3 regions of the Streptomyces sp. NPDC001663 genome follow, and region 3 is predicted to be linked to each of the others. Evidence: riboswitches for the same ligand, from Rfam matches in the RefSeq annotation. Region 3 holds a riboswitch; each other region holds the start of a gene.
The links. A riboswitch is a leader RNA that binds a small molecule or an ion and turns the genes downstream of it on or off. The one in region 3 is predicted to bind thiamine pyrophosphate.

Region 1 (7,584 bases), on a different contig from region 3:
TACGGGGGTGAGGGGCCCGCGCAGGGCGACGGTCGCCCTGTCGTGACCGCGGCGCCAGACCACCCCGTCCTCGGTGAGCTCGACCAGCCACTCGGCGTTCAGTTCGGGGCCGGTGTCGGTGGCATGCAGATGGATGCTGCGGCCGGGGCCGCGCAGCTCCCCCTCCGCCTCGTGCGGGTGGTTGCGCTGGGCCCATTGCACGAGCTGCAGCCATTCGTCGACGGCATCGGCGGCCACCTCGGGTGCGACGTCGTACGGCATCCCGGCCGCGAGCACGGCGTCCGCACGGTGGACGGTGATCTCGTGGGTCATACGGCGGGCCCAGAAGCCGGCGCTCAGGTTCCCGGCCCAGGCCCACACCTCGGCGTCCGGCCCCGCCTCCCGCAGCGCGCCGACGACCTGCCGGCCGGTCTCCGCGAGCCACGCGTCCAGCGCCGCGGCGTCGCCCTGCGCCTCCGGGCCGCCGACGAGAGGGATCTCCTCGTCCGGGATGTTCTTCTGCGCCCGGGTCCTGACCAGCGCCTCCACCCAGCGCAGTGCGCCGCCCATGTGCCGCACGAGCTCTTCCAGCGACCAGTCCGGGCAGGTCGGCACGGTCGCGGACAGATCGGTGCCGGAGGTCACCACGGCCCTCAACTGCTCGACCTGACGGGCGATTTCATCGCAGTAGCGGTCATACGTCAGCAGGGTCATGCCGTCACCCTAGGGTGCGGTCAATCACCCCAGCACGACAATTTCGGCCCCGTCGAACTCCACCCCGACCTCGTCCCCGATCCGTGGAGCGTCCCGCAGCGCACACGCCGCCTCCAGCCGCGGCGCGTCCTCGGGCTGCAGATGTACGGCGACATGGGTGCCCTTGAAGGTACGTGCGGCGACCGTGCAGCGCAGGCCCTCGTCGGCGGGGACGAGCCGGACCCCGGCGGGCCGTACGAGGAGCGTGCGGGTGCCCTGAGGGGCCTCCTCGGGGACCGGAACCTTGCCCCAGGGGGTGTCCGCGGCCTCCCCGCTCACCGTCCCCTCGACCACGTTGTCGAAGCCGAGGAAGCGGGCCACGAACTCGTCCGCGGGCCGCTGCCACACCTCGAGCGGCGTACCGGACTGGGCGATCCGCCCGTCCCGCATCACCACGACCCGGTCGGCGAGCGCGAAGGCCTCGCCCTGGTCGTGCGTCACGGCGAGCACAGTGGTGCCCAACTGCCCGAACAGCTCCCGGAGTTCGACGACGAGCCGCTCCCGAAGCGAGCGGTCGAGCTGGCCGAGCGGCTCGTCGAGCATCAGCAGCCGGGGGCGGGGCGCGAGCGCGCGGGCCAGCGCCACGCGCTGCTGCTCACCGCCGGAGAGCGCGGCGACGGCCCGGCGGGCGGCACCCGGCAGCCCGACCAGGTCCAGCAACTCGCGTACGCGCTCCGCTTGCTGAGGGCGCGACGCCCCGTGCATCCGCAGCCCGAACGCGACGTTCCCGCCCACGTCCCGCTGCGGGAACAGCTGATGATCCTGGAACATCAGGCCCACGCCGCGCTTGTGCGCGGGCACGCCGGCCTGGTCCCGTCCGTCGAGCAACACCCGCCCGCCGTCCAGGGGTTGGAGCCCCGCGACCGCCCGCAGCAGTGTCGACTTGCCGCTGCCGCTCGGCCCGAGCACGCACACCACCTCGTGCTCGGCGACATCGAGGCCGACGGCGTCGAGCACGGCCCGCCCGCCGAACCGCACGGTCGCGCCCTCAAGGCTCAGCAGCATCTAGAACTCCCCGGTCCGGTCGGTACGGAGCCGCTCGAGCACCAGCAGCGCCACCGCGCACACCACCATCAGAATCGTCGAAAGGGCCATCGCCTGGCCGTAGTTGAGATCACCGGGCCGACCCAGCAGCCGCGCCACCGCGACCGGCAGCGTCGGGTTGTCGGGCCGCGCGATGAACACGGTCGCCCCGAACTCCCCCAGCGACACCGCGAACGCGAACCCGGCGGCGACCAGCAGCGCCCGCCGCACCATCGGCAGGTCGACCTCCCGCCACACCCGCCACGGCGACGCCCCGAGCACGGTCGCCGCCTCCCTGAGCCGCGCGTCCACCGCTCGCAGCACGGGCAGCATGGTCCGTACGACGAAGGGGACGCCCACCAGCGCCTGCGCGAGCGGCACCAGGATCCATGAACTCCTCAGGTCCAGCGGCGGCTTGTCCAGCGCGATGAGGAACCCGAAGCCGACCGTCACCGCGGAGACGCCGAGCGGCAGCATCAGCAGCGCGTCGAAGCCGCGGACCAGCCGGCCCGCGTCCCGGCGGGTCAGGGCCGCGGCGGCGAGACCGCCGATCACCACGGCGACGGCGGTCGCGGCGAGGGCGTACTGGAGCGAGTTGCCGATGGCCTCGATCGGCGGCACGAGGAAGGTACCGCCGTCGTCGCGCGTCAACGCCCGGTAGTAGCCGAAGCCGGGGGCGTCGAGGGACCTCTGCACCAGCACGGCCAGCGGCAGCACGAGCAGCACGAGGACGGTGGCGAGGACACCGGCGAGCAGCCCCCACTCCCTCGCCCCGCGCGGCCGCCGCGCCGTGACGTTCGCGTCCACCAGCCGCAGGGCGGTCTCCCGCCGCCGTACGGTCGAGGCGTGTACGGCGAGGATCGCGCCGACCGCCACGAACTGGACGATGGTGAGGACCGCGGCCGTGGAGAGGTCGAAGATCTCCGACGTCTGCCGGTAGATCTCGACCTCCAGCGTCGAGAACGTCGGCCCGCCGAGGATCTGCACCACGCCGAAGGACGTGAAGGTGAAGAGGAAGACCATCAGCGCGGCGGCCGCCACGGCGGGCGCGAGGGCGGGCAGGGTCACCTTCCGCCAGGCCCTGAGCGGCGAGGCACCCAGCATCCGCGCCGCCTCCTCCTGCCGCGGGTCCAGCTGGCCCCAGAGCCCGCCGACGGTCCGTACGACGACGGCGTAGTTGAAGAAGACGTGCGCGAGCAGGATGGCCCAGACGGTCGTGTCGAGCCGTACGCCCCACAACTCGTCGAGCAGTCCCCCGCGTCCGACGAGCGCCAGGAAAGCCGTACCGACGACGACGGTCGGCAGCACGAACGGGACGGTGACGACGGCCCGCAGCACCTGCTTGCCGGGGAACTCGAAGCGCGCGAAGACGTACGCGCCGGGGAGCGCGATCAGCAGCGTGAGCGCGGTGGAGGCGAGCGCCTGCCAGGTGGTGAACCACAGCACGTGCCGGATGTCGGACTGCGTGACGACGTCCGCGATCCGCCCGAACTGCCATACCCCGTCGACCTTGAGCCCGCGCGCCACGATCGCGGCGACGGGCCAGGCGAAGAAGACGCCGAAGAACACGACGGGCACGGCCATGAGCCCGAGCCGCGTCGCGTTCCCCGAACGCCGTTTCCGGACGGCCGCTTCGGCCGCTTCGGCTACTTCAGTACGAGTGACGTCCACGACTTGACCCACTGGTCACGGTTGGCGGCGATCTTGTCGGGCGCCATGGTCTCGGGGTCCTTGGCCTGCGGCCCGTACTTCACGAACTCGGCCGGCACCTGAGCGGCCTCGCGCACCGGGTAGACGAACATGTTCAGCGGCATGTCGTCCTGGAACTCCTTGGTGAGCAGGAAGTCGATGAACGCCTTGCCCCCCTTGCTGTTCTTGGCGTTGCTGAGCAGCCCCGCGTACTCGATCTGCCGGAAGCAGGTCCCGTACGACACCCCGGTCGGCGCGGTCTTCGGCTTCGGGTCGCCGTAGATGACCTCGGCGGGCGGCGAGGAGGCGTAGGAGACGACGAGCGGCCGGTCGGCCTTGGCCTTCTTGCCGCCCGCGGACCCGGAGAACTCCTCGTTGTAGGCCTGCTCCCAGCCGTCGACGACCTTCACGCCGTTCGCCTTGAGCTTCTTCCAGTAGCCCTCCCAGCCGTCGTCGCCGTACTTCGCGGCGCTGCCGAGCAGGAAGCCGAGGCCGGGCGAGGAGGTGGAGGCGTTCTCGGTGACGAGGAGGTTCTTGTACGCCGGCTTGATCAGATCGTCGAACGACTGCGGCGGGGTCAGCTTGTGCTTGCTGAAGTACGCCTTGTCGTAGTTGACGCAGATGTCTCCGGAGTCGATCGGCGTGACCCGGTGCTTGGCCTGATCGACGCGGTACTGCGGCAGGACCAGATCGGAGCCCTTCGCCTCGTACGACTGGAAGAGCCCGTTGTCGAGCGCCCGCGACAGCAGGGTGTTGTCGACGCCGAAGAAGACGTCGCCCTGCGGGTTGTCCTTGGTGAGGATGGCCTTGTTGACGGCCTGCCCCGCGTCGCCGTCCTTGAGGACGTGGACCTTGTAGCCGGACTGCTTCTCGAAGTCCGCGAGGACGCTCTTCGAGACGGCCCACGAGTCGTGGCTGACGAGGGTGACGGTCTTGGAGTCGCCGGAGCCCTCACTGCCGGACGACGACCCGCACGCGGACAGCGTGATCAGGCCAAGGCCGACGGCCGCGGCCACGAACGTCTTGGTGTGCACTGAATTCCTCCTGGGTGACCAGGAAGAGACGCGGCCCCGCCCGGGACCGCCGGAGGATTCCGCCGGCTCCCGGGCAGGGCGCAACAGCTTGAGTGATGACCGAACTTCCTACCCAGAATGACCTGGGCAAGGTTCAGAGGGTCTGCGGACTCTCCCGCACTCTCAGCGCTGTGGCGCTCCCCTGTCGGAATATGAAGATGTACGTACGGGCTCAGATTACCGCTCGGTGGCCGCGAGCTGACCGCAGGCCCCGTCGATCTCCTGACCACGGGTGTCCCGGACGGTCACCGGCACCCCGTGCGCCGCGATGGCCTCGACGAACGCCTTCTCGTCCTCGGGCCGCGAGGCGGTCCACTTGGACCCGGGCGTCGGGTTGAGCGGGATGAGATTGACGTGCACGGGCTTGCCGCGCAGCAGCCGCCCGAGCCGGTCACCGCGCCAGGCCTGGTCGTTGATGTCCCGGATCAGCGCGTACTCGATCGACAACCGCCGCCCGCTCTTCTCCACGTACTCGAACCCGGCGTCGAGCACCTCGCGCACCTTCCACCGCGTGTTGACGGGGACGAGGGTGTCGCGCAGCTCGTCGTCGGGTGCGTGCAGCGAGATCGCGAGCCGGCACTTGAAGCCCTCGTCGGCGAACCGGTGGATGGCGGGCACAAGCCCGACGGTCGACACGGTGATGCCACGCTGCGAGAGCCCGAGCCCGTCCGGCGCGGGGTCGGTGAGCGAGCGGATGGCCGTGACGACCCGCTTGTAGTTCGCGAGGGGCTCGCCCATGCCCATGAACACGATGTTGGACAGCCGGGCCGGCCCGCCCGGGACCTCCCCGTCCCGCAGCGCCCGCATCCCGTCGACGATCTGGTGCACGATCTCGGCGGAGGACAGGTTCCGGTCCAGCCCCGCCTGCCCGGTGGCGCAGAACGGGCAGTTCATCCCGCACCCCGCCTGCGAGCTGATGCACATGGTCACCCGGTCCGGATAACGCATGAGCACCGACTCGACGAGCGTCCCGTCGAACAACCGCCACAGCGTCTTGCGGGTGGTGCCCTCGTCGGTCGACAGATGCCGTACGACGCTCATCAGCTCGGGCAGCAGCGCCTCGCGCAGCTTCTCCCGCGAACCGGCCGGGATGTCGGTCCACTCCGCCGGGTCGTGCGCGTACCGCGCGAAGTAGTGCTGCGAGAGCTGCTTGGCACGAAACGGCTTCTCCCCGATCTCGGACATGACGTCCTTACGCTCGGCAGGCGTGAGATCGGCAAGGTGCCGCGGCGGCTTCTTGGCTCCGCGGGGGGCGACGAAAGTGAGTTCTCCGGGCTTAGGCATGGCTGTACCAGTGTCGCAGATCGCCGCTAATGCCATTCCCAGTGGTGAGTGCGCACCGCCGCATCGCTGCCGGACGCCTCATCCGTGGCGAATGCCGAGGTGGGAAGGCCGGGGACGTCCGCGGCGACCGTGTGCAGGAGGTATCGCGTCGGCAGACCCGGAAAGGACGGCGAGTCGACCTGCTCGACGGTCGTGGAGACCGGCTCGGTGGCGACCCTCACGTACCGCGCCTCCACCCGGAGCTCTTCGGCCACGCACCGAAGCGCCCCGGCGACAGCCGTCTCCCCCGGCTTCAGCTTCTCCGTGGGCGGGGAGTTCCTCTCGCGTACGGCCCCGGTGGCCATGAGCTGCCTGACCTCGGTCAGCTGCTTGCCGTCCGCTTCGATCCGCACACTGACCACGGCGACCTGCCGCAGGGGCGGATCCTCCGAGAGCCATGACTCACCGGACGCGATCTCCCGCCACAGGCTCGTGACCGGCTTGCTGCCGTCACGGCCCCACGCGTCGAACGGGATTCCGTGCCGGGTCAGCCATGCCTGGAGTTCGCTCAGGCTGTCCACGCGGACAGGCTCGTGCATCCGGGCCCCCCTCAGTGACGGTGTAGCGGGCTACACCACGGATCGGGGTGATGGTTCCCTCGTGGCCGCACCCGCACGCCGGGATCGTGGTCGGCACAGGGCACAGCACCACCAGAGCCTTCCAGAAGGGGACCGTCCATGGCCGCCAACCGCCGACGCCGCCGTACCACCACCCTCGCCACCGCCGTGGCAGCCGCCGCGCTGACCGCCGGACTCGTCACCGGCTGCGACCCCGACGACGTGGACAACTCGCTGGACTGCGTGCAGAACTACGACACGATCGCCGACAGCCTGAAGGCGATCCACGAGGCCGGGCAGGCCGCGGCGAGCGACCCCTCGCGGACCGACGAGTCCATCGACACGATCGAGAAGAACCTCGACAAGATCGATGCCAAGTCCGACGACAGCAAGGTCGACAAGGCGGTGAAGAACCTGAACCAAGCCGTCGCCGACTACAACAAGGCCGTCCTGAACGGCGAGAACCCGGACTCCACCCAGATCGACAGGGCGGCCGACGAGCTGAAGGACGTCTGCACCTCGTAGCCGCCGGCTAGGCGGTGGTGTGCTCCAGCTTGTCCTTGAGCAGCTGCTCGTTGCGCGGCATCTCCTTGCGGACCTGGGGGCGGACGACGAGGGGCAGCAGGACCTTGCCGAGACCGTGTCCCTCGAAGTCGAGCTCCATGGTCACGCGGGCACGGCGGCCGTCGTCGATGGGCTCCACCTCGCCGTGGAAGTTGCCCCTGATGGGACCGTCGATGCCACGCAGCCCCCAGCTGTGCGGCGGGTCGTACTCGGTGAACTCCATGGTCATCGGCATCTCGCGGCGCCCGACCCGCCGGGTGACCCGGACTCGGGAACCTGTGTGGAGCGGACCCTCGTCGAGCAGCTCCGCGGAGACCGCGCTCAGCTGCCACTCCGGCAGGTGGGCGGGGTCGATCACATACGCGTAGACGTCTTCCGCGGTGCGGTCGACGTCGATCGATTCTCGGATGACTGACATGGTGTGACCCCCTTGGGAGGCTTACACCGGAATCGTCCCACTCGCCCGACCGGGGCGCCATCGCCCAAGAACGCGAGGAGCCCCCGCCCTGGAGAAGGACAGGGGCTCACAGGCGTATGTACGTCAGCCCGACCCGACGAACAGCACCAGCAGCAGCCACACGACCGGAGCCGTCGGCAGCAGCGAGTCCAAGCGGTCCATGATC
Region 2 (7,584 bases), on a different contig from region 3:
CGTCCGCCCCCGTGATCGCGCGGACCACCACGACCCGGCGGGCGCCGGCCTCGAGCACCTTGTCCAGGTTGCCGAGGTCGATGCCGCCGATGGCGAACCAGGGGCGGTCGGTGCCGAGGCCCGCGGTGTGGCGGACCAGGTCGAGGCCGGGTGCGTGGCGGCCGGGCTTGGTGGGGGTCGGCCAGCAGGGGCCGGTGCAGAAGTAGTCGACGCCCTCCTGGACGGCGGCTGCCTCGGCTTCCGCCTCCGCGTGCGTGGAGCGGCCTATGAGGACGTCGCCGCCGAGGATCGCACGGGCCGCGGGGACCGGGAGGTCGCCCTGGCCGAGGTGGAGTACGCCGGCGTCGGCGGCGTGGGCGACGTCCGCGCGGTCGTTGACGGCGAGGAGCTTGCCGTGGCGGGCGCAGGCGTCGGCGAAGACCTTGAGGTGCTCCAGCTCCTCGGCCGCCTCCATGCCCTTGTCGCGCAGCTGCACGATGTCGACGCCGCCCGCCAGGACGGCGTCCAGGAACTCGGGCAGGTCGCCCTGCTCCCTGCGGGCGTCCGTGCAGAGGTAGAGCCGGGCGTCGGAGAGCTGGGCGCGAGCGTCGGCGCCGGACGTGACGGGCATGCAGGGTCCCCCGGTGTCGGTGGTATACGGGCCGCGGACCGGTGCGGTCGGCCGCGACCGGGCCGTAGTGAACCACAGGCATGGCTCGCTCGGCCGCGGTGGATCGCGGCCGTGGCCCTCGCCGGCCACGGCCCGTACGCCGGACGGTGTTCAGTCGGCCTGTTCGGTCAGGCCTGTTCGGGTCAGACGGCGAGCGCCTGGGCCCGGCGCTTCACCTCCGTGCCGCGATTCTCGCTGAGCGCCTGCGCGGGGGTGCCGGGCAGGCTGTCGTCGGGGGTGAAGAGCCACTCCAGCATCTCTTCGTCGGAGAAGCCGTCGTCCCGCAGGAGCGTCAGGGTCCCGGTCAGGCCCTTGACGACCTTCTGCTCGGCCCCGTCGATGAAGGCGGCGGGGACGTGCAGTGCGCGGTTCTCGCCACGGCGTACGGCGATGAGCTGGCCCTCCTTGACCAGCTGCCGCACACGCGTCACCTCGACATCGAGCATCTCTGCGATGTCGGGGAGGGTGAGCCAGGCGGGGACGAGAGCATCGATCTTTGCGTCAATCTCGGTCACGGAACAAGCCTGCCATCCCGCACTGACAGTCGGAAGCCGGGATCGTCCGACCAGCGGTTTCGCGTTACGCCGTGGCCGCCTTCAAGGGCCGTGCCGGATCCGCCAGCAGCCCCGGATCCATCGGCGTACCCGCCTCTATCAGCCGCCTGCCCTGCGCCAGGTCCCGCGGCCTGCCCACCGCCAGCAGGGCGACGAGGCGGTTGTCACGGAGCCAGCAGACGGACCAGGCGGGGCCCGACGGGTCGCCGCGCCACAGGGTCGTGTCGGCGGAGGTGTGGTGGCCGGCGTACTGGACGAAGCGGCCGAACTGCTCGGACCAGAAGTACGGGACGGGGTCGTAGACCGCCGGCGGCTCCCCGGTGGCCTCGCCGATGATGTTCGCGGCGACCGTGCGCGGGCCCTGGAGGGCGTTGTCCCAGTGGTGGACCAGCAGGCGCTCGCCGTACCTTCCCGAAGGGAAGGATGCGCAGTCGCCCACCGCATAGACGTCCGGTGCCGAGGTGCGCAGGTGGTCGTCGGCCACGACCTCGCGGTGCACCCCGAGGTCGATGCCGGAGTCGGCGAGCCAGGCCGTGGCGGGGCGCGCGCCGATGCCGACCACGACCGCGCCCGCGGGCAGCCGCGCGCCGTCGTCGAGGACGACCGAGCCGGGTTCGATGCGCTCCACGCGCGCGTGCGTACGCAGCGACGCGCCGGCGTCGGCGTACCAGGACGTCATCGGCGCCGCCACCTCGGCGGGCAGCGCGCCCGCGAGCGGCCGGTCCGCGGCCTCGACGACGGTCACCGCGCAGCCCGCCTCGCGCGCTGCCGTGGCGAACTCGGCGCCGATCCAGCCCGCGCCGACCACCACGATGTCGTGCTGCCGGGCGAGCACGGGCCGCAGCCGCTCGGCGTCGTCCAGGGTGCGCAGCAGATGCACTCCGGGCACGCCCTCGGCGCCCGGCAGCCGGATCGGTTCGGCGCCGGTGGCGAGGACCAGGACGTCGTACGGGACGGGCCCGGCCTCGGTGTCCAGTTCGTGCTCGGCGGAGCGCACGCCCAGGGCCTCCCGCCCCAGCTGCAGCTCGATGCCGAGCGCCTCGAAGTCGACGTCGAAGGCGGAGCCCTCGGACTTGCCGAGCAGGACGGCCTTGGACAGCGGTGGCCGGTCGTACGGCTGGTGGGGCTCGGCGCCGATCAGCGTGACGGTGCCGGTGAAGCCCTGCTCGCGCAGGGCGACGGCGGTCTGCACACCGGCCATGCCCGCGCCGACGACGACCACGCGCCGTCCCGGTGCCGTGCTCGCGTCCCGTGTCTGCTCGCTCACCTGATCACCATAGACAACTGACAAATTGTCAGTCAGGAGTCGTGCGCCGTGACCTGCTGCACAAGGGCCGGCTCAGGCGTCGGCGACCTGCTCCACCACACTCGTCCCGCTGCCCGGCTGCGACTCCCACTCCCAGGTCTCCTCGAGGCGCACCCGTCCGTCCGGCAGCTCCACCACCGTCGACACGCAGTGTCCCGAGGACGTCGTCCCGTCGTGCTTGAGCTGCACGTACCGGAAGTCCAGCCGGTCACCCGACCGAGTACCCACAAGGTGCCCGCGTACGACGTCGCCGCCCGCGTACTCGGCCCAGATCTCGCCGTCCTTCTCGTGGTACGTGAAGCGCGTACGGGTACCCACCTGACCTGGGGCTTGGTCGGCGACGGGCGCGAGGACGAGGCCGTCCAGCGAGCGGGGCATGACAGGAGGCTCCCTTACAGAGGCGTCGGGGGGCGGGCTAGGGTGGCCAACGTACAAGCACTCGCGGGAGCCCGGACGCACCGGGCTGAGAGGGAGGCTGGCGGCCTCCGACCGTACGAACCTGATCCGGGTCATGCCGGCGAAGGGAGGGGCTGGACGCCCATGTCGTCACGTACGTCAGACGTCCTCGTCATCGGGGGCGGAATCATCGGCCTGGTCACGGCCTGGCGCGCCGCTCAGCGCGGGTTCGCCACGGCCGTCGTGGACCCCGAACCGGGCGGCGGGGCCGCCCAGGTGGCCGCCGGGATGCTGGCCGCCGTCACCGAGCTGCACTACGGCGAGCAGACCCTGCTCGGCCTGAACCTCGCCTCGGCCCGCCGCTATCCGGACTTCGCGGCCGAGCTCACCGAGGTCACCGGGCTCGACCTCGGCTACCGCCAGTGCGGCACGCTCGCCGTCGCGCTGGACGCCGACGACCGCGCCCACCTGCGCGAACTGCATGCCCTGCAGCGGCAGTCGGGCCTGGAGTCCGAGTGGCTGTCGGGGCGCGACTGCCGGCGCCTGGAGCCGATGCTCGCGCCGGGCGTGCGCGGGGGGCTCAGGGTCGACGGCGACCACCAGATCGACCCGCGGCGCCTGGCACGCGCGCTCGTGGCCGCCTGCGAGCGGGCCGGAGTCGTGTTCCACCGGGTGTGGGCCGAGCGTTTCCATGTCGTACGGGACCGGGCCGCCGGCGTCACCACGGCGGACGGCGCCGAGCTGGGCGCGGGCCAGGTGGTGCTGGCCGCGGGCAGCCTCAGCGGGCGCCTGCCGGGCATCCCGGACGACGCACTGCCGCCGGTGCGGCCGGTGAAGGGGCAGGTGCTGCGACTGACCGTGCCGAAGCGGTTCGCGCCGTTCCTGAGCCGCACCGTGCGTGCCGTCGTCCGCGGCAGCCACGTCTACCTGGTGCCGCGCGAGAACGGCGAGCTGGTGATCGGCGCGACCAGCGAGGAGCTGGGCTGGGACACCACGGTCACCGCGGGCGGGGTGTACGAGCTGCTGCGCGACGCGCACGAACTCGTCCCCGGGATCACCGAACTGCCCCTGACGGAGACGCGCGCGGGCCTGCGCCCCGGCTCCCCCGACAACGCCCCGCTGCTCGGCCCGACGGAGCTGCCCGGACTGCTGCTGGCCACCGGCCACTACCGCAACGGCGTGCTGCTCACGCCGGTCACCGGCGACGCGCTGGCGCACGCCCTGGCCACCGGTGAGCTCCCGGACGAGGCCCGCCCGTTCACCCCGAAGCGCTTCGCGCTCATGGAGCAGCCCGTATGAACATCTCCGTCAACGGAGAGCCGCGGGAGTTCGCTCCCGGCACGGCTCTCGACACCGTCGTACGCGCGCTGACCCCGGCTCCCTCCGGAGTGGCAGCCGCCCTCAACGAAACCGTCGTCCCGCGCGCGCAGTGGCCGTCGACGTCCCTGACCGACGGGGACCGCGTCGAGGTCCTCACCGCCGTCCAAGGAGGCTGAACCATGGCCGACGACCCCTTTGTCATCGGCGGTACGTCCTTCACGTCCCGCCTGATCATGGGCACCGGCGGTGCCCCCAGCCTGGAGGTGCTGGAGCGGGCGCTGGTGGCCTCGGGCACGGAGCTGACGACGGTCGCGATGCGCCGCGTCGACCCTTCGGTGCACGGTTCCGTCCTGTCCGTCCTGGAGAAGCTCGGCATCCAGGTGCTGCCGAACACGGCCGGCTGCTTCACCGCGGGGGAGGCGGTGCTGACCGCACGGCTGGCGCGCGAGGCCCTCGGCACCGACCTGATCAAGCTCGAGGTCATCGCCGACGAGCGCACCCTCCTGCCCGACCCGATCGAGCTGCTGGACGCCGCCGAGACCCTGGTCGACGACGGTTTCACCGTGCTGCCGTACACGAACGACGACCCCGTGCTGGCGCGCAAGCTGGAGGACGTCGGCTGTGCGGCGATCATGCCGCTGGGCTCGCCGATCGGCTCCGGGCTCGGCATCCGCAATCCGCACAACTTCCAGCTGATCACCGAGCACGCGCGCGTACCGGTGATTCTGGACGCGGGCGCCGGTACGGCGTCGGACGCGGCGCTCGCGATGGAGCTGGGGTGCGCGGGTGTGATGCTCGCCTCGGCGGTGACGCGGGCGCAGGAGCCGCAGTTGATGGCCGAGGCCATGAAGCACGCCGTGGACGCGGGCCGGCTGGCGTTCCGGGCGGGCCGCATCCCGCGCCGCCATTTCGCCGAGGCGTCCTCGCCCCACGAGGGGCGCGCGCACCTGGATCCCGAGCGCCCCGCGTTCTGAACGGACGTTCGAAAAGATCCGGAAGTCGGTGCGACGTCCGTCACAGCTCGGCTGCAGTAGCGCCCCGATCCCGCAGGATCCAACGGCCCTGTCAGTCGCGGCTCGTACACTCACCTGCGTGGATACGACCCTTCAGGACCCTCTGGTCGGGCAGGTGCTCGACGGGCGCTACCGCGTGGACGCGCGGATCGCGGTCGGCGGGATGGCCACGGTCTACCGGGCCCTGGACACCCGCCTCGACCGCGTGCTCGCGCTCAAGGTGATGCACCCGACGCTGGCGGCCGACGGCTCCTTCGTCGAGCGGTTCATCCGGGAGGCCAAGTCGGTCGCGCGCCTCGCGCATCCGAACGTGGTGCAGGTCTTCGACCAGGGCACCGACGGGTCGTACGTCTATCTCGCCATGGAGTACGTCGCCGGGTGCACCCTGCGTGACGTGCTGCGCGAGCGCGGGGCGCTGCAGCCGCGCGCCGCCCTGGACATCCTGGAGCCGGTGCTCGCCGCGCTGGGCGCCGCCCACCGCGCCGGGTTCGTGCACCGGGACATGAAGCCGGAGAACGTGCTGATAGGGGACGACGGCCGGGTCAAGGTCGCCGACTTCGGCCTCGTACGTTCCGTGGACACGGTCACCAGCACGACCGACACCGTACTCGGCACTGTCTCCTACCTCGCGCCGGAGCAGATCGAGCACGGCACGGCCGATCCCCGGGTCGACGTGTACGCGTGCGGTGTCGTCCTCTACGAGATGCTGACCGGCGACCGGCCGCACTACGGGGACTCTCCGGCCACCGTCCTGTACAAGCACATCCACGAGGACGTCCCGCCCCCGTCGGGCGCCGTGCCGGGACTGCCGTACGAGCTGGACGAGCTGGTCGCCTCGGCCACCGCGCGCACCCCCGACATCCGCCCGTACGACGCGGTGGCGCTGCTCGCGCAGGCCCGCGAGGCGCGTGCCGCGCTCAGCACCGACCAGCTCGACGCGATGCCGCCGCAGGCGCTCGCGCCGGAGCACCTGGACATCTCCGAGGACCGTACGAGCGTCATCCCGCGCGCGCTGACGCTGCCGCGGCTGCTGCCGGTCAACGAGGACGCGCCGGAGCCCGCGCTGCACCGCACCAGCCGGCTGGAGTCACCCCCGCCGCCGCCCCCGCGGCGGCGCGGCGCGCGCTCCCGGCGCGGTCCGCTCGCGATCGTCGCCGCCGTACTGCTGATCCTCGGTGTCGGCACGGGCGTGTGGTACATCAACTCCGGCCAGTTCACCAAGGTCCCGCCGGTGCTGGCGAAGACCCAGACGCAGGCCACGCAGCAGCTGCAGAAGGCCGGGCTGGACCTCGGGTCGGTCAAGCACGCCTACAGCGACACGGTGAAGCGCGGCACGGTCATCACCTCGGACCCGGCGCCCGGCAGCCGCATCCGTGACAACGCCTCGGTGTCGCTCACCATCTCCGACGGCCCGCAGACGGTGAAGGTCCCCGACGTGAAGGGCTACCGCCTGGACAAGGCGCGGACCCGGCTGAAGGAGGCCGGCCTCGAACCGGGCATGATCACCCGCGAGTTCAGCGACGACGTCCCCAAGGGCTTCGTGATCTCCACGGACCCCGAATCAGGCACCACGCGGCGCGGCGGCTCGGCGATCGCACTGGACGTCAGCAAGGGCAGTCCGGTGGACGTCCCGGACGTCACCGGCGAGGACCTGGCGGACGCGAAGGCCGATCTGGAGGACGCGGGCCTGAAGGTGAAGGTCGCCGCCGAGCGGGTCAACTCGGAGTACGACAAGGGCCAGGTCGCCCAGCAGACACCCGAGGGCGACAGCCAGGCCGCCGACGGCGACACGGTCACGCTGACCCTGTCCAAGGGCCCGGAGATGGTCGAGGTCCCGGACGTCACCGGCGACAGCGTGGACGACGCGAAGAAGGCGCTGGAGGACGCCGGCTTCCAGGTGGACGAGGACCGCGGTCTGCTGGGCCTGTTCGGCGACACCGTCAAGAGCCAGTCGGTGGAGGGCGGGGAGACGGCGCCCAAGGGGTCGACGATCACCATCAAGATCCGGTGATCCCGGCCGGCCGCTCGCCCCGAGATCCGGTGCCGGGGCAGGTCGTGGCGCATGACACCCTGAACGGGTGAAGAGCCAGCACCTTGCCCCGCCCCGCAATCCCGTCGGCGGCCACGTCCCCGTGGCCGGCGGCCTCCACTCCGTAGGCCTGTCCTACGCCCACGACCTGAAGGCCGAGACCGTGCAGGTCTTCGTCGCCAACCCGCGCGGCTGGGCCACGCCCGCCGGCAATCCGCGGCAGGACGAGGAGTTCCGCGCGGTGTGCGAGGCCGAGTCGATCCCGGCGTACGTCCATGCCCCGTATCTGATCAACTTCGGCTCGCACACCGAGGCGA
Region 3 (7,584 bases):
CAGCAGCAGGGCCTCATCGACGCCGCCGGGAACTGGAGCGCGGGCACCTCCCGACTGTGGTTCCTCGGTGACTTCACCGACCGCGGTCCCGACGGCATCGGCGTCATCGACCTCGTGATGCGGCTGTCCGCGGAGGCCGCCGCGGCCGGCGGCTACTGCAAGGCCCTCATGGGCAACCACGAGCTGCTGCTGCTCGGCGCCAAGCGGTTCGGCGACACCCCCGTCAACTCCGGTGCGGGCACTGCCACCTTCCAGGCGGCCTGGCTGCTCAACGGCGGCCAGAAGACCGACATGGACCGCCTCCAGGACCACCACCTCCAGTGGATGGCCCGCCTCGACGCCGTCGAAGAGGTCGACGGCTATCTGCTCGTCCACTCCGACACCACCGCCTACCTCGACTACGGCGACTCGATCGAGGCGGTCAACGACACGGTCCGCGAGACGCTCACGCGCAACGACGCGGACGAGTGCTGGGACCTGTTCCGCAAGTTCACCAAGCGGTTCTCCTTCCGCGACGAGGGTGGTGCAGACGCCGTACGCTCCCTGCTGAATACGTACGGCGGCGCCCGCATTGTTCACGGTCACAGCCCCATTCCGTATCTGCTGGGCGAGGTCGGTTCCGAGGACGGCGAGGACAGCGCGGGGCCCGTGGTCGAAGGGCCGCACGTCTACGCAGATGGCCTGGCCATCGCCATGGACGGCGGAGTGACCATGGCCGGAAAGCTGCTGGTCCAGCAACTTCCCCTGGATATCTGAACGTTCACAGGGCAGGCGACCCCCCACGGAGGAATCGCGATAAACGGCCCAGGCCAGGGCCCAATTTCCGGAAACCCCCTGTCACCGCGTGCCGTCACCGCTCTACCATCGGCTTATCCGTAGCAGGCTCCCCTCCGTTTCTGCCCGACGGCTCGTTGTCATGCGAGCCCCAAGCCCTACGGAGCATCGGGGGATGCACATGAACAGCGTTCCGCAGCACCTGCTGAGCGAGGACCGCCAGGAGTACGAGCGGGTCCTCGATGAGGCGCTGCGCTCCGCCCCAAACCGCCCGGAACTGGCCGCTGTAGGTCAGCGGCTCAACCCCGAACAGCTGCGCACCATGGCGCTGAACGCCACCGCACTCATCACGGTGGCCGCGGCGACGGAGTACCAGCACTACGTGAAGGTTCGCGAGGAACTGCGCCAGCCGGCGTCGTCCACCCCGCCGTCCACCCGTGAATCCGGCTCCGCGGAGTCGGGTGCGGGCGCGATGGGGCTCGCCACCACCCTCGGCGAGGCAGCCGAGCCCGCCGGTGCGGGCGCCGTCGCCGTCGCCGCCGTCCTCACCCCCGTGCTGGCCGGCACGGCCGCGGTGATCTTCCTGCTCGTCGGCTACATCATCAAGTCGCTCGACTCCAAGCAGGTGTTCGGCAAGACCATGATCACCGCCGGATGGGTGTTCGGCGCGATGACCGCTGCCGCGATCCTCGTCGCCGCCGTCGGGCTGCTGCTCACCGCCCTGCGCAACAGGCCCTCGCTCGAGGCCGGGCCGTACGGGGAGCTGAGCGGGGAGGTCGCCCGGGCCAGGGAAGCCTGGCGCGAGGCGCTTCTGGAGCGCGGCGTCCTGCCGTTCCTCCGGGAGGCGCTCGCCGACCCCGGCGCCGCGGCGGCACTGCACAGCACGACACCGCCGGCGCCGAGCCGCATCCCGCACCTCGGCTACAACCGCCCGGGCTTCAGCAGCCCGGACGACGGCCCGGCCCCCGGCCCGCGCCCGAGCTTCACGAGCCCGGACTACACCAGCCCGGACTTCGGAGGCCCGGAACACCAGCCGGAGTAACGCTCGGCTTGCGCCCTCCGCAACAGGGAGGCCCGTGAGGGTCCGCCGGGGGAGCGCAAGCCGAACACCCGGGCCCGCGCCGCCTCCCCGAGTCCAGGACGGTTCGGGGGCGCGAGCCCTCTCGGCTGCCCTGGCTCAGTTCGCGATCGGCAGGTACACCCTGTTGCCGGCCGCCGCGAACTCCTTCGACTTCTGGGCCATGCCCTCCTCGATCTCCTCCTGGCTCCCGCCGTGCTCACGGCGGATGTCGTGGGAGATCTTCATCGATGACAACCACACGCCTGAGATATCCGGGGCGCAGGATCAAAGAATGCCTGCCCGACCGGCAGCAGCAACCCAGGTCGGGAACTCGGACAGAAGCCGATCGTAGAGGTCCTGGTCGGGGACTGAACTGATGTCGTCAACGGCGAAGAACCCCACGTTGTCGACGCGGCGGCCGGGCAGGGTGTCGAAGCGTTCCAGCACTCCGTAGTTGGACCGTCCCAAACCCACGAACTGCCAGAAGATCGGTTCCTCAACCGCTTCCCGGAGCTCCCGCTCGATCGCGGAGTTGCGGTAGACGCCTCCATCGGAGAAGAACAGCACCAGGGTGGGGACAGGGGCCGGTTCTTCCCGGACATACGCACGGACTTCGGCGATCGCCTTCTGTTCTTCGTTCTGGATGCCGACCGTACGCATGTCGACCTGACCGGCTTCCAGTCCCTTACGGGGTTTCTTGCTTCTGCGGAAGAGGCTCAGTTCTCCTACCCGGACGTGAAGCCGCAGCCATTCGGGAAGGTCTCTCAGACGCAGGTCAGGCAGCCGTGCCGCGTTCGAAGCGAACGTCCAAGCCTGCATCTCACCATCATCGTCAAGCTGTGCGGCAACAGCCGCCATACGCTCGACTACGTCGGCCACGACACCCTTGGAATACAGGAAAGACATGGAACCGGATGCGTCCAGGACCAGGATGACGCGTGCGGTGACCCCGACTGCTCCATGCTTCCTCAGACTGACCGCCACCTGCTCCTTGCGCAGGGAGAGACGCTTGCGCATGTCGACGGGCAACTGCTCTTCGCCGTTACCAAGGTGCGGGCCGGCAGGCGTCTTGGCAGGGAGGGGTGATGCGAGAACAGGTGCCGTCGGCAGAGCGGACGTGTCCGGAGGGGCATCGTCAACAGTGATCCCGAAATCGGTGGCCAGCCCAGCGAGCCCGGAGGCATAGCCCTGCCCGACTGCTCGGAACTTCCACCGCCCCGCTCGTAGGTACAGCTCACCGCCGATGAACGCGGTCTCCGTCCCAGCCTCCATGTGGAACCGCGCGATCTCGGTCCGCGTCGCGGGGTCCAGCAGTCTCAAGGTCAGTCCAGGCACCTGACCGAACGTTCCGCCGTCGGCCGACGCCCCCAGTACGACCCGTTCGACGGCCGGTTCTAGCGAGCTCAGATCCACCTCGATCGCGTCGGTCAGGACACCCCCGGCACTCTGCTTCCCGAGATGCGTCACCGCGTTCGATGCATGTCGCGGCTGGTTGTAGAAGACGAAGTCACCATCGTCACGAACGCGGCCTGCCGCAGTGAGCAGCAACGCCGATGCGTCGACATCGGGCACATCAGGTCCCTCGGACCAAGCCAGCTCAACGCGCACTGCCGGAACATCGACGGGAAGGTTGGCGCCCTTGCTCAGTGCTCTCGCTGTCATGGAGTCAGTCTGCCCAGCCGAGAGAGCCGAAGGGCCGGCTTCCCGAGGTCTCAAGGGAAGCGATGCCCCGGAGAGCCGGGGCATCGAACCCTGTTCTCAGTCCGCAATCGGCAGGTAAACCCTGTTCCCGCTGGCCGCGAACTCCTTCGACTTCTGGAGCATCCCCTCAGCGACCTCCTCAGCCGTCGCCCCCGCAGCCGCCGTACCGCCGAACTGCGCTGTGATGCTTTGGCTGATCTTCATCGAGCAGAACTTCGGCCCGCACATCGAGCAGAAGTGGGCGGTCTTGGCCGGCTCCGCAGGCAGGGTCTCGTCGTGGAACTCCCGTGCCGTGTCCGGGTCCAGGGCGAGGTTGAACTGGTCCTCCCACCGGAACTCGAAGCGGGCGTCGGACAGCGCGTCGTCCCACTCCTGCGCACCGGGGTGCCCCTTGGCGAGGTCGGCCGCATGGGCGGCGATCTTGTAGGTGATGACGCCGGTCTTGACGTCGTCCCGGTTGGGCAGGCCCAGGTGCTCCTTGGGCGTGACGTAGCAGAGCATCGCCGTGCCCCACCAGGCGATCATCGCGGCGCCGATGCCGGAGGTGATGTGGTCGTACGCCGGCGCGACGTCCGTCGTCAGCGGGCCGAGCGTATAGAACGGAGCTTCATCGCAGATCTCCTGCTGAAGGTCGATGTTCTCCTTGATCTTGTGCATGGGGACGTGTCCCGGGCCCTCGATCATGGTCTGTACGTTGAAACGCTTGGCGATCGTGTTGAGTTCCCCGAGCGTCCTCAACTCCGCGAACTGCGCCTCGTCGTTGGCGTCCGCGATCGAACCCGGCCTGAGGCCGTCGCCCAGCGAGTAGGTGACGTCGTAGGCGGCCAGGATCTCGCAGAGTTCCTCGAAGTTCTCGTACAGGAACGACTCCTTGTGGTGCGCGAGGCACCACGCGGCCATGATCGAACCGCCGCGCGAGACGATGCCGGTCTTGCGGTTCGCGGTGAGCGGGACGAACGGCAGGCGGACACCCGCGTGGACGGTCATGTAGTCCACGCCCTGCTCGGCCTGCTCGATGACCGTGTCCTTGTAGATCTCCCAGGTCAGCTCCTCGGCGCGACCGTCGACCTTCTCGAGGGCCTGATAGAGCGGCACCGTGCCGATGGGGACGGGGGAGTTGCGCAGCACCCACTCGCGGGTGGTGTGGATGTTGCGGCCGGTGGACAGGTCCATGACGGTGTCAGCGCCCCAGCGGGTCGCCCAGGTCATCTTCTCGACCTCTTCCTCGATAGAGGAAGTGACCGCGGAGTTGCCGATGTTGGCGTTGACCTTCACCAGGAACCGCTTGCCGATGATCATCGGCTCGATCTCCGGGTGGTTGACGTTGGCCGGCAGCACCGCGCGCCCCGCCGCGATCTCCTCGCGGACCACCTCGGGCGACACGTTCTCGCGGACGGCCACGAACTCCATCTCCGGCGTGATCTCACCGCGGCGCGCGTACGTGAGCTGGGTGACCGCCTTGCCGTCGCGGCTCCGGCGCGGCTGGCGCGGCCGCCCCGGGAAGACCGCGTCGAGGTTGCGCAGACCACCTCGCGGTGAGGTGTGCTTGATCCCGTCGTCCTCGGGACGGACGGGGCGGCCCGCGTACTCTTCGGTGTCGCCGCGAGCGATGATCCAGTTCTCCCGCAGCGGAGCGAGCCCCCTGCGGACGTCGGTCTCGACGAGCGGATCGGTGTACGGGCCCGACGTGTCGTACAGCGTGACCGACTGCCCGTTGGTGAGGTGCACCTGACGGACAGGCACGTGCAGATCGGGGCGTGAGCCCTCGACATACGCCTTGTGCCAGCCGATGGACTTCCCGGCCTCCTGGGACTTTTCACCCGCGATGGGCTGTTCGTCCTGGCTGGAGGCAGGCGTGCGTGCGTCCTTGTTGGTCATGAGACCTACTCCCTACGCCGGCATTACCCGGTAACAGGTTCGGCGGTCGACGCAGCGGTTTCCGTCTGCCGACGTTTCGTGGGGAACATCACTCGACTTCGGTGATGTTCCACGTGAAACATCGCTGGGACGGAGGTCAGCGCCCTCTCAGCCCGGTGCTCCGAGCTCCCGCGTGTGCAAAGGTGCCTCCACGCTAGCGTCAATTCGGGCGCGGTGAACAGGGGGCCCCTGTCGTTCTTGCGATGATCGGGCGGTGACCACGACACATCAGCCCCCGTACCCACCACCCGAGCCGCCCCGCCGGCCCGGCTATGGCAGCGGCCCCGGACACGGCAGCGGCCGTGCCGACAGCCGCGGATACGGCAGCGATTTCGACGGTGCACACGATCACGATTCGGGACACGGCCACGAGTCCGGACACGGCCATGGATCCGGACACGGCCATGGATCCGGGCACGGTCACGGACCCCGGTCGGACGGCGGACACGGGCACGATCACGGCGACCATGGACACGGTCCCGGCTCCGGCGGCGGGCACGGGCACAGTCACAGCCACGGTCCGGCAGCTCCCGTCTCCAAGCACCTGCGCAAGGTCATCGCGGCGATCCTCATCCCGTTCGCCGCGGCCGTCGTGGTCGGGCTCGTCGTGCTGTGGCCCGGCGGTGCCCCTTCGCACGAGCGCACCGGAGTGGGCTTCGACCGGCAGACCCAGCAGGCGACCGTCACCAAGGTCGTGAGCGTGAGCTGCAAGTCGGTCAACGCCTCGGGCGAGACCCCGACCGGCGACACCTCCACCGCCGAGGGCTCCTCCGCGAAGCAGGAGGCGAACGGCACCTGCAAGAAGGCGACGATCCGCGTCGACTCCGGCAAGGACAAGGGCCGTACCTTCACCGAGATCGTGCAGCCGGACCAGTCACGGCAGTTGCACGAGGGTGAGAAGGTCGTGGCCGCCTACGAGCCCTCGGCGCCCAAGGACCTGCAGTACTCGGTCACCGACGTGAACCGCAGGTTCCCGATGGCGCTGCTCGCCGGCATCTTCGCGCTCGCCGTCGTGGTGGTGGGCCGGATGCGCGGCGTCATGGCACTGGTCGCGCTGGCCGTGAGTTTCCTGGTGCTGACGTTCTTCATCCTGCCCGCGATCCTGCAGGGTTCGAATCCGCTGCTGGTGGCGGTCATCGGGGCGAGCGCCATCATGCTGATCGCCCTCTACATGTGCCACGGCCTGTCGGCTCGTACGTCCGTGGCCGTGCTGGGCACGCTGCTCTCGCTGGTACTGATCGGCTTCCTGGGATCGGGGTTCATCGGCTGGGCCGCGCTCACCGGCAACACCGACGACAACACCGGCCTGATCCATGGCCTGTATCCGTCGATCGACATGAGTGGTCTGCTGCTCGCGGGCGTCATCATCGGCTCGCTCGGTGTCCTCGACGACGTGACGGTCACGCAGACGTCGGCGGTCTGGGAGCTGCACGAGGCCAATCCGTCGATGGGCTGGCGGGGGCTGTACCGGGCGGGCATCCGCATCGGCCGCGACCACATCGCGTCCGTCGTCAACACACTCGTTCTCGCCTACGCGGGCGCCGCGCTGCCGTTGCTGCTGCTGTTCTCCATCGCGCAGAGCAGTGTGGGGACGGTCGCCAACAGCGAGCTCGTCGCGGAGGAGATCGTGCGCACGCTGGTGGGCTCGATCGGCCTGGTCGCCTCCGTGCCGGTCACAACGCTGCTCGCGGCGCTGGTGGTCGCGGCCGACCGTCCGGGACCGGAGCAGGCCGCGACGGCGGCCGTCACGGCACCGGCTCAGGCGCAGACCCGCACGGGGCACGGCCGCCGCCGCAAGCGCTGAGGCGAACGGCACGTGCGCCGCCGGGGCGCGCGGGTGGAAGCGGTCCGACAACTGCCGCCCGGGCAACCGAGGAAAGGCGTCCGACGGCCGCCGAGGCACCCGGGGAGAGGATCCGGTGGCCGCCCGGCCCCGGCTCGAGGAGAAGCGTTACTGCACACCCCCAAAGCCCGCGCTGAAGCGTTCCGCCGACTCCGCGTCGTGCCGCTGCCGTTTCAGCCCGCGCTCTGCTCCTCCGCCAGGATGCGGTCCAGCGCCTCGTCGAGGTGGGCGTCGAAGTCCGCGAGGGAGCCCTCCTGACCGAGCGGCACCAGCTTGTCGGTGCGGTCGA

Region 1: another riboswitch for thiamine pyrophosphate. It lies ahead of ACFY1L_RS33565 (thiamine ABC transporter substrate binding subunit); the one in region 3 lies ahead of thiC (phosphomethylpyrimidine synthase ThiC).
Region 2: another riboswitch for thiamine pyrophosphate. It lies ahead of thiO (glycine oxidase ThiO); the one in region 3 lies ahead of thiC (phosphomethylpyrimidine synthase ThiC).

What each region holds. Positions count from the first base shown of each region.
Region 1 covers NZ_JBIAUR010000011.1:287,573-295,156, reverse strand. Annotated here, with positions in the region: gene ACFY1L_RS33580 (maleylpyruvate isomerase family mycothiol-dependent enzyme) at 1-693, opposite strand, end outside; gene ACFY1L_RS33575 (ABC transporter ATP-binding protein) at 718-1,737, opposite strand; gene ACFY1L_RS33570 (ABC transporter permease) at 1,738-3,339, opposite strand; gene ACFY1L_RS33565 (thiamine ABC transporter substrate binding subunit) at 3,402-4,478, opposite strand; TPP riboswitch at 4,566-4,671, opposite strand; gene rlmN (23S rRNA (adenine(2503)-C(2))-methyltransferase RlmN) at 4,695-5,801, opposite strand; gene ACFY1L_RS33555 (NUDIX domain-containing protein) at 5,828-6,379, opposite strand; gene ACFY1L_RS33550 (hypothetical protein) at 6,518-6,922, shown strand; gene ACFY1L_RS33545 (SRPBCC family protein) at 6,930-7,379, opposite strand; gene ACFY1L_RS33540 (phosphatidate cytidylyltransferase) at 7,503-7,584, opposite strand, start outside.
Region 2 covers NZ_JBIAUR010000008.1:214,813-222,396, forward strand. Annotated here, with positions in the region: gene thiE (thiamine phosphate synthase) at 1-610, opposite strand, end outside; gene ACFY1L_RS26145 (Rv2175c family DNA-binding protein) at 793-1,164, opposite strand; gene ACFY1L_RS26150 (NAD(P)/FAD-dependent oxidoreductase) at 1,229-2,470, opposite strand; gene ACFY1L_RS26155 (hypothetical protein) at 2,543-2,887, opposite strand; TPP riboswitch at 2,941-3,052, shown strand; gene thiO (glycine oxidase ThiO) at 3,050-4,204, shown strand; gene thiS (sulfur carrier protein ThiS) at 4,201-4,401, shown strand; gene ACFY1L_RS26170 (thiazole synthase) at 4,405-5,199, shown strand; gene pknB (Stk1 family PASTA domain-containing Ser/Thr kinase) at 5,318-7,249, shown strand; gene ACFY1L_RS26180 (deoxyribonuclease IV) at 7,317-7,584, shown strand, end outside.
Region 3 covers NZ_JBIAUR010000012.1:173,375-180,958, reverse strand. Annotated here, with positions in the region: gene ACFY1L_RS34890 (metallophosphoesterase) at 1-756, shown strand, start outside; gene ACFY1L_RS34885 (hypothetical protein) at 950-1,816, shown strand; gene ACFY1L_RS34880 (hypothetical protein) at 1,952-2,080, opposite strand; gene ACFY1L_RS34875 (VWA domain-containing protein) at 2,120-3,496, opposite strand; gene thiC (phosphomethylpyrimidine synthase ThiC) at 3,593-5,413, opposite strand; TPP riboswitch at 5,406-5,595, opposite strand; gene ACFY1L_RS34865 (YibE/F family protein) at 5,667-7,256, shown strand; gene ACFY1L_RS34860 (SsgA family sporulation/cell division regulator) at 7,469-7,584, opposite strand, start outside.